DNA from 2 places in the Streptomyces sp. NPDC004788 genome. Region 2 is predicted to be linked to the other one. Evidence: riboswitches for the same ligand, from Rfam matches in the RefSeq annotation. Region 2 holds a riboswitch; the other holds the start of a gene.
What was found. Region 2 has a riboswitch for S-adenosylmethionine ahead of ACWEJX_RS28630 (aminotransferase class V-fold PLP-dependent enzyme). Riboswitches for the same ligand answer to the same signal wherever they lie in the genome.

Region 1 (7,393 bases), on a different contig from region 2:
GCCGCCTTCGCGTTGCGGACGGCGTCCTCGATGCGGTGCTTGCGCTCCTTGAGCTCGACCTCGGTCGCGGCACCGGCCTTGATGACGGCGACGCCACCGGCGAGCTTCGCCAGGCGCTCCTGGAGCTTCTCGCGGTCGTAGTCCGAGTCGGAGTTCTCGATCTCGGCGCGGATCTGGTTCACGCGGCCCGCGACCTGCTCGCTGTCACCGGCACCGTCGACGATCGTCGTCTCGTCCTTGGTGATGACGACCTTGCGGGCGCGGCCCAGGAGGTCGAGACCGGCGTTCTCCAGCTTGAGGCCGACCTCCTCGGAGATGACCGTGCCGCCGGTGAGGATGGCGATGTCGTTCAGCATGGCCTTGCGGCGGTCGCCGAAGCCCGGAGCCTTGACGGCGACGGACTTGAAGGTGCCGCGGATCTTGTTGACGACCAGGGTCGACAGGGCCTCGCCCTCGACGTCCTCGGCGATGATCAGCAGCGGCTTGCCCGACTGCATGACCTTCTCCAGGAGCGGGAGGAGGTCCTTCACGGAGGAGATCTTGGAGTTGACGATGAGGATGTACGGGTCCTCGAGCGCGGCCTCCATGCGCTCCATGTCGGTCGCGAAGTACGCCGAGATGTAGCCCTTGTCGAAGCGCATACCCTCGGTGAGCTCCAGCTCCAGACCGAAGGTCTGGGACTCCTCGACGGTGATGACGCCTTCCTTGCCGACCTTGTCCATGGCCTCGGCGATGAGCTCGCCGATCTGGGTGTCGGCGGCGGAGATGGAGGCGGTGGAGGCGATCTGCTCCTTCGTCTCGACCTCCTTCGCCTGGTCGAGCAGCGCGCCGGAGACGGCCTCGACGGCCTTCTCGATGCCGCGCTTGAGGGCCATCGGGTTGGCACCCGCGGCGACGTTGCGCAGGCCCTCGCGGACCAGCGCCTGGGCGAGAACGGTGGCGGTGGTCGTACCGTCGCCGGCGACGTCGTCCGTCTTCTTGGCGACTTCCTTGACCAGCTCGGCGCCGATCTTCTCGTACGGGTCCTCGAGCTCGATCTCCTTGGCGATGGAGACACCATCGTTGGTGATCGTGGGGGCGCCCCACTTCTTCTCGAGGACGACGTTGCGGCCCTTCGGGCCGAGGGTGACCTTGACGGCGTCAGCGAGCTGGTTCATGCCGCGCTCGAGACCGCGCCGGGCCTCCTCGTCGAACGCGATGATCTTGGCCATGTGAAGTGGTCCTCCCGGACATGGGGTGGATAACGCTCCAGGACCGCGCCGACGCCCGCGACGGACGGCCGGCGCGCCCTCGTGGTTCCTTGCCCCACGCGGTCGGCGGCCTCGTCTGCCCGATCCTCGTAAGCACTCTCAGCGTGAGAGTGCTAACGCCAATGATTAGCACTCGCCCCATGCGAGTGCAAGCGACTACGGAGGATCGACCACCTCTCGGGCGCACAACCCGGCGCTTCGGCCCCGTACACGTACCCGCGTGCGCCCGCCCGTACGCGCCCGCGCATGCGCGAGGGGCCCGCATCCCGGTCAGGATGCGGGCCCCTCGACGGAAGTGCGTCGGTGGCCGATCGCGCCGCGCTCAGGCGGTGGCGAGCTTGACCATGTCCGCCTGCGGACCCTTCTGGCCCTGCGAGATCTCGAACTCGACCCGCTGCCCTTCTTCAAGGGTGCGGTAGCCGTCCATCTGGATCGCGCTGTAGTGGACGAAAACATCCGCACCACCGTCGACCGCGATGAAGCCGTAGCCCTTCTCCGCGTTGAACCACTTGACGGTGCCCTGAGCCATGCCTAACTCCCCTATTACTGGCCCTTGCGCGGATCCGCACTTCGCGGACCCGGGTCAGACCCTGCGCCGGAACGCGTCGACCGCGGCTGAATGTATCTGCCCAACTGCCCTCTGCAACAGGTCAATCGGACGAGAATTCTGGGCACGCCGGAAAGGGGAATTGGGGAGATTACGCTGAATTCCGGGGCAAGTCGGGCCCGGCAAAGTGCGCAGAAGGTACACAAGGCACGGGCACTTTGGCTACTTCTTGTCGTGCCGAGGCGCATTCTCATATGCGTCTGGCATGCGCAGCGGAGGGGACTTCCCCAACTCTACCGCGCTCAACCATGCAGAATTGCCCCTTCCGCTTCTTGCTGCGGAAGGGGCAATTCAGGGAACTTCGGTACCCGCGGGTAGTACCGCGGGTAAGGATCGGCGGCGTCCGGTACCGCGCTGGACGGTCAGCCTCCGGCGACGGCCGGAATGATGGAGACGCCGGCACCGTCCGGCGTGGCCGTCTCCAGGCCCTGCTCGAAGCGCACGTCGTCGTCGTTCACGTACACGTTGACGAAGCGGCGCAGCTTGCCCTGGTCGTCGAGGACGCGCGCGGCGATGCCCGCGTGGTTCTTCTCCAGGTCGGCGATGACCTCGGCGAGGGTCGCGCCCTGGGCGGCGACCTCGGCCTGGCCGCCGGTGTAGGTGCGGAGGATGGTGGGGATGCGGACGTTCACGGCCATGTCGGTGCGTGCCTTCCTAAGAGCGGTCAGTGGGCCAGGCCGGCGTCGCGGAACGCGTCGAGGCTCGGGCGGATGGTGGCGGTCGCCTGAGAGGTGTCGGCCACGGCGTCCAGGGTCTTGAGTCCGTCACCCGTGTTGAGGACGACGGTGGTCTTCGACGGGTCGATGACGCCGTTCTCGACGAGCTTCCTCGTCACGCCGACGGTCACACCGCCCGCGGTCTCGGCGAAGATGCCCTCGGTGCGGGCGAGCAGCTTGATGGCGTCGACGATCTGCTCGTCGTCGACGTCCTCGACGGCGCCGCCGGTCCGGCGGGCGATGTCGAGCACGTACGGGCCGTCGGCCGGGTTGCCGATGGCGAGCGACTTGGCGATGGTGTTCGGCTTCTGGGGCCGCACGACGTCGTGGCCGGCCTTGAAGGCGGCGGAGACCGGGGAGCAGCCCTCGGCCTGGGCGCCGAAGATCTTGTACGGCTTGTCCTCGACCAGGCCGAGCTTGATGAGCTCCTGCAGACCCTTGTCGATCTTGGTGAGCTGGGAGCCGGAGGCGATCGGGATGACCAGCTGGTCCGGGATGACCCAGCCGAGCTGCTCGCAGATCTCGTACGCGAGCGTCTTGGAGCCCTCGCCGTAGTACGGGCGGAGGTTGACGTTCACGAAGCCCCAGCCCTCGCCGAGCGGGTCGCCGATGAGCTCCGAGCAGAACCGGTTGACGTCGTCGTAGTTGCCCTCGATGGCGACGAGGTCGCCGCCGTAGACGCCGGCCATGACGACCTTGCCCTGCTCCAGGTCGTGCGGGATGAACACGCAGGAGCGGAAGCCGGCCCGGGCGGCGGCGGCGCCGACGGCGCCGGCCAGGTTGCCGGTGGAGGAGCAGGAGAGGGTGGTGAAGCCGAAGGCGCGGGCGGCCTCGATGGCCTGGGCGACGACCCGGTCCTTGAAGGAGTGGGTCGGGTTGCCGGAGTCGTCCTTGACGAACAGCTTGCCGGGCTCGACACCGAGCTCGCGGGCCAGGTTGTCGGCCTGGACGAGCGGGGTCCAGCCGGGGTTCAGGTTCGGCTTCTCGGCGACGTCGGCCGGGACGGGCAGGAGCGGGGCGTAGCGCCACACGTTGGCCGGGCCGGCCTCGATGCGCTTGCGCAGCTCCTCGGGGTCGCCGGTCGGCAGGTCGTAGGCCACTTCGAGGGGGCCGAAGCACAGCTCGCAGGCGAAGATCGGGCCGAGCGGGAAGGTCTCGCCGCATTCGCGACAGGAGAGCCCGGACGCGGGACCGAGGTCGACGGAGGTGGTCGCGGATGCGACGGTCTGAACAGCCATGGAGGCGAGGCCCTTTCTCCTCATCTTCCTCATGACGCACTTCGCCATGAGACGGATTTGGCACCTTCCCTAGCCGGGGGCCTCGCTGGGCGAGACAAACCGACTGGAGGGTTGCCGGGGCTTCAACGGGCCGTATCCCTCTGCCCCTCTGGATGAGCGGTATTCGATTGTGGATCGCGGTCGGCACCCCGACATGCATCGGGGATCCGCGTTGTTCAAGACTGTAACCGAAGCCTTCGGAGCCTGAGAGGGCCGTCCGATCCGCGAGATGGAGATCACGTTGCTGGAAGAAGTGGAGCGCTGGCTCGCCCGGCGGTCCTGGTCCGTGGCCGACCGTCCGCTGGAGCGGATCCTCGCCGCCAAGCGCGGTACGAAGGTGAGCGTCGTGCTGCCCGCGCTGAACGAGGAGGCGACGGTCGGCACGATCGTCTCGGTGATCCGCCGCGAGCTGATGACGGAGGCGGTGCCGCTGGTGGACGAGCTGGTGGTGGTCGACTCGGGCTCCACCGACCGTACGGCCCGGGTCGCCGCGGCGGCCGGCGCGCGGGTGGTGGCGCGCGACGCGGTCCTGCCCCGGATACCGGCGCTGCCGGGCAAGGGCGAGGTCCTGTGGCGGTCACTGATGGTGACGAGCGGGGACGTGGTCTGCTTCGTGGACGCGGACCTCAGGGACTTCTCGGCGGACTTCGTCTCCGGGATCGTGGGGCCGCTCCTGACCGAACCGGACGTGCACTTCGTGAAGGCGATGTACGACCGCCCGCTCGACACCGGGTCCGACGGGCTCGCCTCCGGCAAGACCCCAGGTCAGGGCGGTCGGGTGACGGAGCTGGTGGCGCGGCCGCTGCTCAATCTGCACTGGCCGCAGCTCGCCGGCTTCGTCCAGCCGCTGGGCGGTGAGTACGCGGCGCGCCGCTCGCTGCTCGAACAGCTGCCCTTCCCCGTCGGTTACGGAGTGGAGCTGGGCCTGCTGGTGGACGCGCTGCACACCGTGGGCCTCGACGCGCTCGCACAGGTGGACGTGGGAGTGCGCAAGCACCGTCACCAGGACGACCAGGCGCTGGGCCGGATGGCGGCGGCGATCTACCGCACGGCGCAGCTGCGGCTGTCGCGCGGGCACCTCGTACGGCCGCGGCTCACGCAGTTCGAGCGGGCCGCGGAGGGGTTCACGCCTCGGACGTACCCGGTGGACACGGAGGAGCGGCCGCCGATGGCGGAGGTGGCGGAGTACGCGGAGCGGCGCCGCGTGGCGTGACGGCGCCGCGTGCCGCCGTGACCCCCGACGCGGCGCCGTGACCCCCGACGCGGCACCGTGACCCCCGACGCCCCGCCCGCCGTCTCGATCCGTGAGCCGGCTGTCTCGAAAACGCTCTGTCTGGAATCCGTACGTTTGAGCGTTTACGGGACGGGCTAGGTTCGCCGTATGGCTTCTGTCCTCGTGGCATCGAACCGCGGCCCGGTCTCGTACACCGTCCGCCCCGACGGCTCACTGGACACCCGGCGGGGCGGCGGCGGCCTCGTCTCGGGGCTCAGCGCGGTGCCCTCGGGGCTGTGGGTGTGCGCGGCGCTCGGCGACGGGGACCGCGAGGCGGTGCGGCGCGGGGTGGCCGAGCCGGGCGTGCGGATGCTCGACATCGACCCGGAGGTGTACGCCGACGCGTACAACGGCATCGCGAACTCGGTGCTGTGGTTCCTCCACCACCACCTCTACGACATCCCGCGCGAGCCCGTCTTCGACGCCGCCTTCCGCCGCCGCTGGGAGTCCTACCGCGCCTACAACCGGGCCTTCGCCGAGGCGCTCGCACAGGCCGCGGACGAGGGCGCGGCGGTCCTGGTGCAGGACTACCACCTGGCGCTCGTGCCGGGGCAGCTGCGGGCGCTCCGCCCCGACCTGCGGATCGGGCACTTCACGCACACCCCGTGGGCGGACCCGTGGTATCTGCGGATGCTGCCGGAGGACGTCCACGAGGAACTGGTCGCGGGCATGCTCGGCGCCGACGAGGTCGGCTTCCACACCCGGGCCTGGGCGGACGCCTTCCTCGCCGATCCGCGCGTGGCGCGCTCGATCGGCGACACCCGGGTCCGTACGCACCCGCTCGGCGTGGACGGCGACGACCTGCGCGCGCTCGCGCACCGGCCCGAGGTCGACGAGCGGCTCGCCCGGCTCCGGGAGGAGGTCGGCCCGGGCCGCAAGACGATCGTCCGCGTCGACCGCACCGAGCTGTCCAAGAACATCCTGCGCGGCCTGCTCGCCTACCGCGAACTGCTCACCACCCGCCCCGAGTGGCGCGGCCGCGTCGTCCACCTCGCCTCCGCCTACCCCTCCCGCCAGGACCTGGAGGTCTACCGCTCCTACACCGCCTCGGTCACGGAACTCGCCGAGGCGGTCAACGCCGAGTTCGGCACGGACGACTGGCAGCCCGTCCTCGTCTCCGTCCAGGACGACTTCACCCGCTCCCTCGCCGCCTACCGCCTCGCCGACGTCGCCCTGGTCAACCCCGTCCGCGACGGCATGAACCTGGTCGCCAAGGAGATCCCGGTCGTCTCCGACGCGGGCTGCGCGCTGGTGCTCTCCCGCGAGGCGGGCGCGTACGAGGAGCTGCGCACCGACGCCCTCACGATCAACCCCCACGACGTGACGGAGACGGCCGAAGCCCTGCACGAGGCCCTCTCCATGCCGGCGCCGGAGCGCGCCGACCGCACGAAGCGGCTCGCCGCCGCGGCGACGGCGCTGCCGCCGCGGCAGTGGTTCCTGAACCAGCTGGACGCGCTGCGGGACCGGTAGGGCGGTCGGGCGATCGACGGGGCCCGAACGGGCGCGCCGACAGCGTGGCTGACGGGATGCGGAGGGGGCGCGTGGTGCCCTGGCCGCCGGGGGACCCCGTCGAAAGGACACAGGACTTCCATGCGCATCGCACCACCGCTGAGACGCGGCCTGGGCGCGGCAGCAGCCGTCGCCCTCACCTGCGCCACCGCGCTGACCGGCATCGGCACGGCCCACGCCGGGACGCCGAAGGACAAGGACCGGCACAAGGCCGTCGACGTCAGGCTCACCGCGCACGGCATCGAGGCACCCGACGCCGCCGAGGGCGGACTCGTCCACTTCCACATCAGCACCGACGTCGCGCCGGGCCGCCAGCTCCAGGTCTTCCGCCCGCACAAGGGCGTGTCGGTGGACAAGGTGCTCGCCGACCTGACCAAGGCGATCGACGAGACCGACCCGGCGAACGCGGCGGCCGGCATCAACGCGTTCAACGCCGACGCGGAGGCGCTGGGCGGCGGTTTCGCCTCGCCGAAGGTCCCGGTCGACGTCACCGAGCCGATCTCGGACGGCACCGTCTACCTGCTCGACTTCAGCGCCTTCCTCGCGGACCCGGCGCACCCCGTCCTGAAGTCCCTCGAACTCTGCGACGGCGACAAGGACAAGGGTCTGGCCCCCTTCCCCAAGGGGATCGTGATCACTGAGGAGCAGGCCGCGGGCCCGCGCTTCCGGACCGAGGACGTGAACGAGGCGGACGCCCCGATCCTGGTGCACAACGCCTCCGACGAGATCCACGAGATGGCGATCCAGCCGGTCAAGCCGGG
Region 2 (7,393 bases):
TCGCTGTAGACCAGGACCGTGGCGCTCGACTGCATCGTTCCTCCGTGAAGGTGGTCGGTCGTTGCGCGGATGCTACTCCGGTCCACACCCCGTCAACACCCGTTCAACGCCTGTTCGAAGGGTGCCCCGGCCCCGTTCCGATGGGCCGTTCGGGCTGGACACGCGCCCCGGACACTCCGAACGGCACCCCCCGGAGTGAGGGCGGGATAAGCGACCGACATAATGTCGGTCGTGGCGACAGTAACGACAGTAGATACCGGGCACGCGCACCCGTCGGTCAATCGACCGAACCTCACCAGCGTCGGAACCATCATCTGGCTGAGTTCCGAGCTGATGTTCTTCGCGGCCCTCTTCGCGATGTACTTCACCCTGCGATCCGTGATGGGTCCGGACTTCTGGGCGGAAAAGGCCGATGCCTTGAACCTCCCGTTCTCCGCGACGAACACCACGATCCTGGTGCTCTCCTCCCTCACCTGCCAGCTCGGCGTCTTCGCCGCCGAGCGGGGCGACGTGAAGAAGCTCCGGACGTGGTTCATCATCACCTTCGTGATGGGCGCGATCTTCATCGGCGGCCAGGTCTTCGAGTACACCGAGCTGGTCAAGAAGGACGGCCTCTCGCTGTCCTCGGACCCGTACGGCACGGTGTTCTACCTGACCACCGGCTTCCACGGCCTGCACGTGACGGGCGGTCTCATCGCCTTCCTGCTGGTCCTCGGCCGGACGTACGCCGCCAAGAGGTTCACCCACGAGCAGGCAACCGCCGCCATCGTCGTGTCCTACTACTGGCACTTCGTCGATGTCGTCTGGATCGGCCTCTTCGCCACGATCTACTTGATCAAGTAATCGGTCTCCGCCTCCGGGCGCAGACACATCCAGCAAGCATCGACGCAGAAGATCCTGACACCGGGGTAATCCGTGAAAAAGCTCTCCGCACGACGACGCCATCCGCTGGCGGCGGTCGTCGTCCTACTCCTCGCGCTGGCGGCAACTGGGGGGCTGTACGCCGCGTTCGCGCCCGCGGGCACGGCCAAGGCCGACGAAACCGCCCAGTCCCTCGCCATCGAGGAGGGCAAGAAGCTCTACTCCGTCGGCTGCGCCAGCTGCCACGGAACCGGCGGTCAGGGCACCTCTGACGGCCCGTCCCTGGTCGGCGTGGGCTCGGCGGCGGTGGACTTCCAGGTCGGCACCGGCCGTATGCCCGCCCAGCAGCCGGGCGCCCAGGTCCCGAGGAAGAAGACGATCTACTCGCAGGCTGAGATCGACCAGCTTGCCGCGTACGTCGCCTCCCTCGGCGCCGGCCCGATCGCGCCGAAGGAAAGCCAGTACAGCCCTGACGGTGCCGACATCGCCAAGGGTGGCGAGCTGTTCCGCACCAACTGCGCCCAGTGCCACAACTTCACCGGTGAGGGCGGCGCGCTGACCTACGGCAAGTACGCGCCCACCCTTGAGGGCGTGGACCCGAAGCACCTCTACGAGGCCATGCAGACCGGCCCGCAGAACATGCCCTCCTTCCCCGACACCACGATGCCGGAGAAGCAGAAGAAGGACATCATCGCCTACGTCCAGGCCGTCAACAGCGACAAGGCCGACAGCCCGGGTGGTCTCAAGCTGGGTGGCCTCGGCCCCGTCAGCGAGGGTCTGTTCGCGTGGATCTTCGGTCTGGGCGCGCTGATCGCAGTTGCCATCTGGGTCGCGGCCCACACCGCTAAGGCCAAGAAGTCATGAGTACCCAAGAGAATCCAGAAGAGAACCTGCCGACCGTGCAGGACACCGCGCACGGCGCGGTGAAGGTCGCCGACGACCCGTTCGCCGACCCGGGCCTCCCGCCCCACAAGCCCCGCATCCAGGACATCGACGAGCGGGCCGCCCGCCGGTCCGAGCGTGCGGTCGCCTTCATGTTCACGCTGTCGATGCTGGCCACGATCGGCTTCATCGCCTCGTACGTGATCTTCCCCGTCGACGCGATCGTGTACATCTGGCCGTTCGGCCGGGTGTCCTCGCTCAACTTCGCCCTGGGTCTGACCCTCGGTGCGGCGCTGTTCTTCATCGGCGCGGGCGCGGTCCACTGGGCCCGCACCCTGATGTCCGACGTCGAGATCGCCGACGAGCGTCACCCGATGGCGGCGGAGCCCGAGGTCAAGGCGAAGGTCATGGCGGACTTCGCGGCCGGTGCCGCCGAGTCCGGCTTCGGCCGCCGCAAGCTGATCCGCAACACGCTCTTCGGGGCGCTCGCGATGGTTCCGCTGTCCGGCATCGTCCTGCTGCGTGACATGGGTCCGCTGCCCGAGGAGAAGCTCCGCAGCACGCTGTGGGCCAAGGGCAAGCAGCTCATCAACATGAACACGCACGAGCCGCTGCGTCCCGAGGACGTCGCGGTGGGTTCGCTGACCTTCGCGATGCCCGAGGGCCTCTCGGAGCACGACGAGCACTTCCAGACCGAGATCGCCAAGGCCGCCCTGATGATCATCCGGATCCAGCCGGAGGACATCAAGGACAAGCGCGAGCTCGAGTGGTCGCACGAGGGCATCGTCGCCTTCTCGAAGATCTGCACCCACGTCGGCTGCCCGATCTCGCTGTACGAGCAGCAGACGCACCACGTGCTCTGCCCGTGCCACCAGTCCACCTTCGACCTGTCCGACGGCGCCCGCGTCATCTTCGGCCCGGCCGGCCACGCCCTGCCGCAGCTGCGGATCGGCGTGAACGACAAGGGTTACCTCGAGGCGCTCAGCGACTTCGAAGAGCCCGTCGGTCCTGCCTTCTGGGAGCGCGGATGAGCACCGTGACCAACACGCGTAAGCAGGCGCCCCGCGGAGAGCGGATCGCCGACTGGGCCGACGGTCGCCTGGGGATCTACACGCTGGCCAAGGCCAACATGCGGAAGATCTTCCCGGACCACTGGTCCTTCATGCTGGGTGAGGTCTGCCTCTACAGCTTCCTCATCATCATCCTGACCGGCGTCTACCTGACGATGTTCTTCCACCCGTCCATGAACGAGGTGGAGTACATGGGACCCTACGTCCCGCTCCAGGGTCAGCTGATGTCCGAGGCGTTCAACTCGACCATGCACATCTCCTTCGAGGTGCGCGGTGGCCTGCTCATCCGGCAGATCCACCACTGGGCGGCGCTGATCTTCCTCGCCGGCATGTTCGTGCACATGATGCGCGTCTTCTTCACCGGCGCGTTCCGCAAGCCGCGTGAGATCAACTGGCTGTTCGGCTTCCTGCTGTTCTTCCTGGGCATGTTCACCGGCTTCACCGGTTACTCGCTCCCGGACGACCTGCTCTCCGGCACCGGTGTCCGCTTCATGCAGGGCGCGATCCTGTCCGTGCCGATCATCGGCACGTACCTGTCGATGTTCCTGTTCGGCGGCGAGTTCCCCGGCGGCGACTTCGTCGCCCGGTTCTACTCGGCGCACGTGCTGCTGCTCCCGGGCATCATGCTCGGCCTGGTGGTCGCGCACCTCATCCTGGTGTTCGTCCACAAGCACACCCAGTTCGAGGGCCCCGGCCGCACGAACAAGAACGTCGTCGGCATGCCGCTGCTGCCGGTCTACATGGCGAAGGCCGGAGGCTTCTTCTTCCTGGTCTTCGGCGTGATCGCGGTCGTCGCGGCCATCGCCTCGATCAACCCGATCTGGGCCATCGGCCCGTACCGCCCGGACCAGGTGTCCACCGGCGCCCAGCCCGACTGGTACATGGGCTTCGCCGAGGGTCTGATCCGTGTCATGCCGGGCTGGGAGATCAACCTGTGGGGCCACACGCTGGTCCTCGGCGTGATGATCCCGCTGGCGATCTTCCCGCTGGTCCTCGCGGCCATCGCGGTGTACCCGTTCATCGAGTCCTGGATCACCGGCGACAAGCGCGAGCACCACATCGCGCAGCGCCCGCGCAACGCTCCGACGCGCACCGCCTTCGGTGTCGCCTGGATCACCGCGTACATGATCATGCTGGTGGGTGGTGGAAACGACCTCTGGGCGACCCACTTCCACCTGTCGCTGAACTCGATCACCTGGTTCGTGCGGATCTTCTTCTTCGCCGGCCCGGTCATCGCCTTCATCGTCACCAAGCGGATCTGCCTCGGCCTCCAGCGCCGCGACAAGGACAAGGTGCTGCACGGCCGCGAGTCCGGCATCATCAAGCGCCTGCCGCACGGTGAGTTCGTCGAGGTCCACCAGCCGCTCAGCCAGGGCCAGCGCTACAAGCTCACGGCGCACGAGCAGTACGCGCCGGCCGAGCTGCCGCCGGCCGTCGACGAGAACGGTGTCGAGCGCAAGATCGGCCGCATGGAGAAGCTCCGGGTCAAGCTGAACCGGGGTTACTACGGCGGCGACAGCCAGGTCGCCAAGCCCACCGTCGAGGAGTACCGGGAGATCGAGAGCGGCCACGGCCACCACTGATCACCACTGACCTCCTGACGTAGGTCGCCACGGCGAGAGCCCCGTCCATTCGATGGACGGGGCTCTTTGCCGTTGCCCGAGATCGATAGGGTGGGGTCATCACGCCATCGCGTGCCATACGTCGTAGACCAGGAGCTGTCATGAGCGCTGTGAACCCCGCTGGAGGCGACACCGCGGCGGGCCGCTCCTGGCCCGCCCTGCTGAACGGACTGCTCGAAGGCCGCAACCTGTCCGCCGACGACACCGCCTGGGCGATGGACCTGATCATGCGCGGCGAGGCGACCGACGTGCAGATCGCCGGCTTCATGGTGGCGCTGCGGGCCAAGGGCGAGACGGTCGAGGAGATCACCGGCCTCGTCCGGACCATGTACGAGCACGCCAACGTCATCGAGGTACCCGGCCCGGCCGTGGACATCGTCGGCACCGGCGGCGACGGCGCCAAGACGGTGAACATCTCCACCATGGCCTCCATCGTGGTGGCCGGCACCGGCGTGAAGGTCGTCAAGCACGGCAACCGCGCCGCGTCCTCCGCCTCCGGCTCCTCCGACGTCCTGGAGAAGCTCGGCGTCAACCTCGACATCACCCCGCGCCGGGTCGCCGAGGTCGCCGAGGAGGCCGGCATCACCATCTGCTTCGCGGTGAGGTTCCACCCCTCGCTGCGGTACGTGGCCACGGCCCGCGGCCAGCTCGGCATCCGGACCACCTTCAACGTGCTCGGTCCGCTGACCAACCCGGCCAAGGTGCGGGCACAGGCCGTCGGCGTCGCCGACCCGCGGATGGCGCCGATCGTGGCCGGAGTCCTCGCCGAGCGCGGCAACTCCGCCCTGGTGTTCCGCGGCGACGACGGCCTGGACGAGCTGACCACCACCGGCACCTCCCGGGTGTGGGTGGTCCGGGACGGCGCCGTGCGCGAGGAGCGCTTCGACCCGCGTGACGTCGGCATCCAGCCGGTGACCCTGGACGCGCTGCGCGGCGGCGACCCGTCGTACAACGCCGATGTCGCCCGACGGCTGCTCGCCGGCGAGACCGGGCCGGTGCGCGACGCGGTGCTGCTCAACGCGGCGGCGGCGCTCACCGCCCTGGAGCCGGGCGAAGGCACCCTGGCGGAGCAACTGGCCGCGGGCATCGCGAAGGCCGCCGAGTCCGTCGACTCCGGCGCGGCCCGGCGGGCCCTGGAGCGGTGGATCGCCGCCAGCAACGCCTGACGCCTCGTTCGGAGGCATGTGAACGCACTGTTGCGACCCCGTCCCGGATGCCGGGACGGGGTTGCGGCGTCGTGATCGTCTGGCATAGGTTTTTCGACAGGTCATGAGTGACAGCCACAAAGCCCCGGCTGGCTGTCCGGCAACCCTCCGTCCGTGGCGGGGTGCCCCGGGTGAAGACCAGGCCGCACGAGCAGAAGCCTGCGGCAAGCGCGGACCCCTGCGCACCACCCTGGGGTCCTTGGTCCTCTAGGGAGCGGTGTCTCGTGAGCAAGCGAATGCGTTAGGGCCCTCGGCCCCTCACCGAAATCAACACCCGTCCGCGGCAACCCCTTTCCGCGCCTCCGCGCGCTGCCGCCGCACGGGCACTCGTACGCCTTTTCGCGCCCCTTTCATGCCGGGAGACACCGTTATGTCCGCACGCCCGAACGCCGCCGCCCTCGCCTCCGCCGTCACCGCCGACACCTCCGCCGACCCCTGCTGCGACGCCCCGCTGCCGGTCCTCGGCCGGGACGTCACCGTCCCGCTGGTCACCGGCGGCGAGGTCACCTACGCCGCGCTCGACTACGCCGCCAGCGCCCCGGCCCTCCAGCGCGTGTGGGACGACGTCGCCGCCTACGCCCCGTACTACGGCAGCGTCCACCGCGGCGCCGGCTACCTCTCCCAGCTCTCCACCGACCTCTTCGAGAACAGCCGCGCCACCGTCGCCGAGTTCCTCGACTGCCGCCCCGGCGACCAGGTCGTCTTCACCCGCTCCACCACCGACTCGCTCAACCTGCTCGCCCACGTCGTCCCCGCCGACTGCCAGGTCTTCGTCTTCGAGACCGAGCACCACGCCTCGCTCCTCCCGTGGCGCGACGCCCAGGTCACCTACCTCAACGCGCCGCGCACCCCGCAGCAGGCCGTCGAGACCCTGGAGCGCGCGCTCGCCGAGCGCGATCCGTACGGCCCCGCGCTGGTCTGCGTGACCGGCGCCTCCAACGTCACCGGCGAGCTGTGGCCGGTGCGCGAACTCGCCGCCGCCGCGCACGCGCACGGCGCGCGGATCGTCCTCGACGCCGCCCAGCTGGCGCCCCACCACCCCGTCTCCGTACGGGAGTTGGACGTCGACTGGGTCGCGTTCTCCGGGCACAAGCTGTACGCCCCGTTCGGCTCCGGCGTGCTCGCCGGCCGCGCCGACTGGCTGCAGGACGCCGAGCCCTACCTCGCGGGCGGCGGCGCCTCCCGCAAGGTGGCCCGCCGGGCCGACGGTGGTGTGGACGTGGAGTGGCACACCACCGCGGCCCGGCACGAGGCCGGTTCGCCCAACGTCATCGGCGTCTACTCCATCGCCTCGGCCTGCAAGGCGCTCACCGAGGCCGGCTTCGACCGGCTCGTCGCCCGCGAGCGGCACCTCATCGCCAAGGTCCGGCAGGGCCTCGCCGACGTCCCCGAGGTCCGTGTGCTCTCCCTCTTCGGCGATGACGCCGACCGTGTCGGCGTCATCTCCTTCGTCGTCCAGGGCTGGAACAGCTCCCATTTCGCCGCCGCGCTCTCCGCCGAGTACGGCATCGGCGTCCGCGACGGCCTGTTCTGCGCCCACCCGCTGGTGCGCACCCTGCTCGGCAGCGACCCGCAGGACCCGGGCGAGTGCGGCGCCCCGGAGGCGGCCCCCGGGGAGCGGTCTCTCAACGCGATCCGGGTGAGCTTCGGCGCGGGCACGCCCGACGAGCACGTGGAGCGGTTCGTGGGCGCGGTGAGGGAGCTGGTCCGCGACGGCGCCCAGTGGAAGTACCGCACCGAGGACGGCCGCTGC

Region 1: linked by a shared signal. The riboswitch ahead of thrC (threonine synthase) and the one ahead of ACWEJX_RS28630 (aminotransferase class V-fold PLP-dependent enzyme) in region 2 are both predicted to bind S-adenosylmethionine.

What each region holds. Positions count from the first base shown of each region.
Region 1 covers NZ_JBSGBF010000001.1:114,937-122,329, reverse strand. Annotated here, with positions in the region: gene groL (chaperonin GroEL) at 1-1,211, opposite strand, end outside; gene ACWEJX_RS00620 (cold-shock protein) at 1,573-1,779, opposite strand; gene ACWEJX_RS00615 (MoaD/ThiS family protein) at 2,220-2,495, opposite strand; gene thrC (threonine synthase) at 2,522-3,835, opposite strand; SAM riboswitch class I at 3,829-3,970, opposite strand; gene ACWEJX_RS00605 (glucosyl-3-phosphoglycerate synthase) at 4,092-5,063, shown strand; gene ACWEJX_RS00600 (alpha,alpha-trehalose-phosphate synthase (UDP-forming)) at 5,232-6,593, shown strand; gene ACWEJX_RS00595 (hypothetical protein) at 6,714-7,393, shown strand, end outside.
Region 2 covers NZ_JBSGBF010000082.1:18,590-25,982, reverse strand. Annotated here, with positions in the region: gene ACWEJX_RS28660 (hypothetical protein) at 1-35, opposite strand, end outside; gene ctaE (aa3-type cytochrome oxidase subunit III) at 223-843, shown strand; gene qcrC (cytochrome bc1 complex diheme cytochrome c subunit) at 916-1,725, shown strand; gene qcrA (cytochrome bc1 complex Rieske iron-sulfur subunit) at 1,722-2,774, shown strand; gene qcrB (cytochrome bc1 complex cytochrome b subunit) at 2,771-4,396, shown strand; gene trpD (anthranilate phosphoribosyltransferase) at 4,537-5,601, shown strand; SAM riboswitch class IV at 5,701-5,817, shown strand; gene ACWEJX_RS28630 (aminotransferase class V-fold PLP-dependent enzyme) at 6,011-7,393, shown strand, end outside.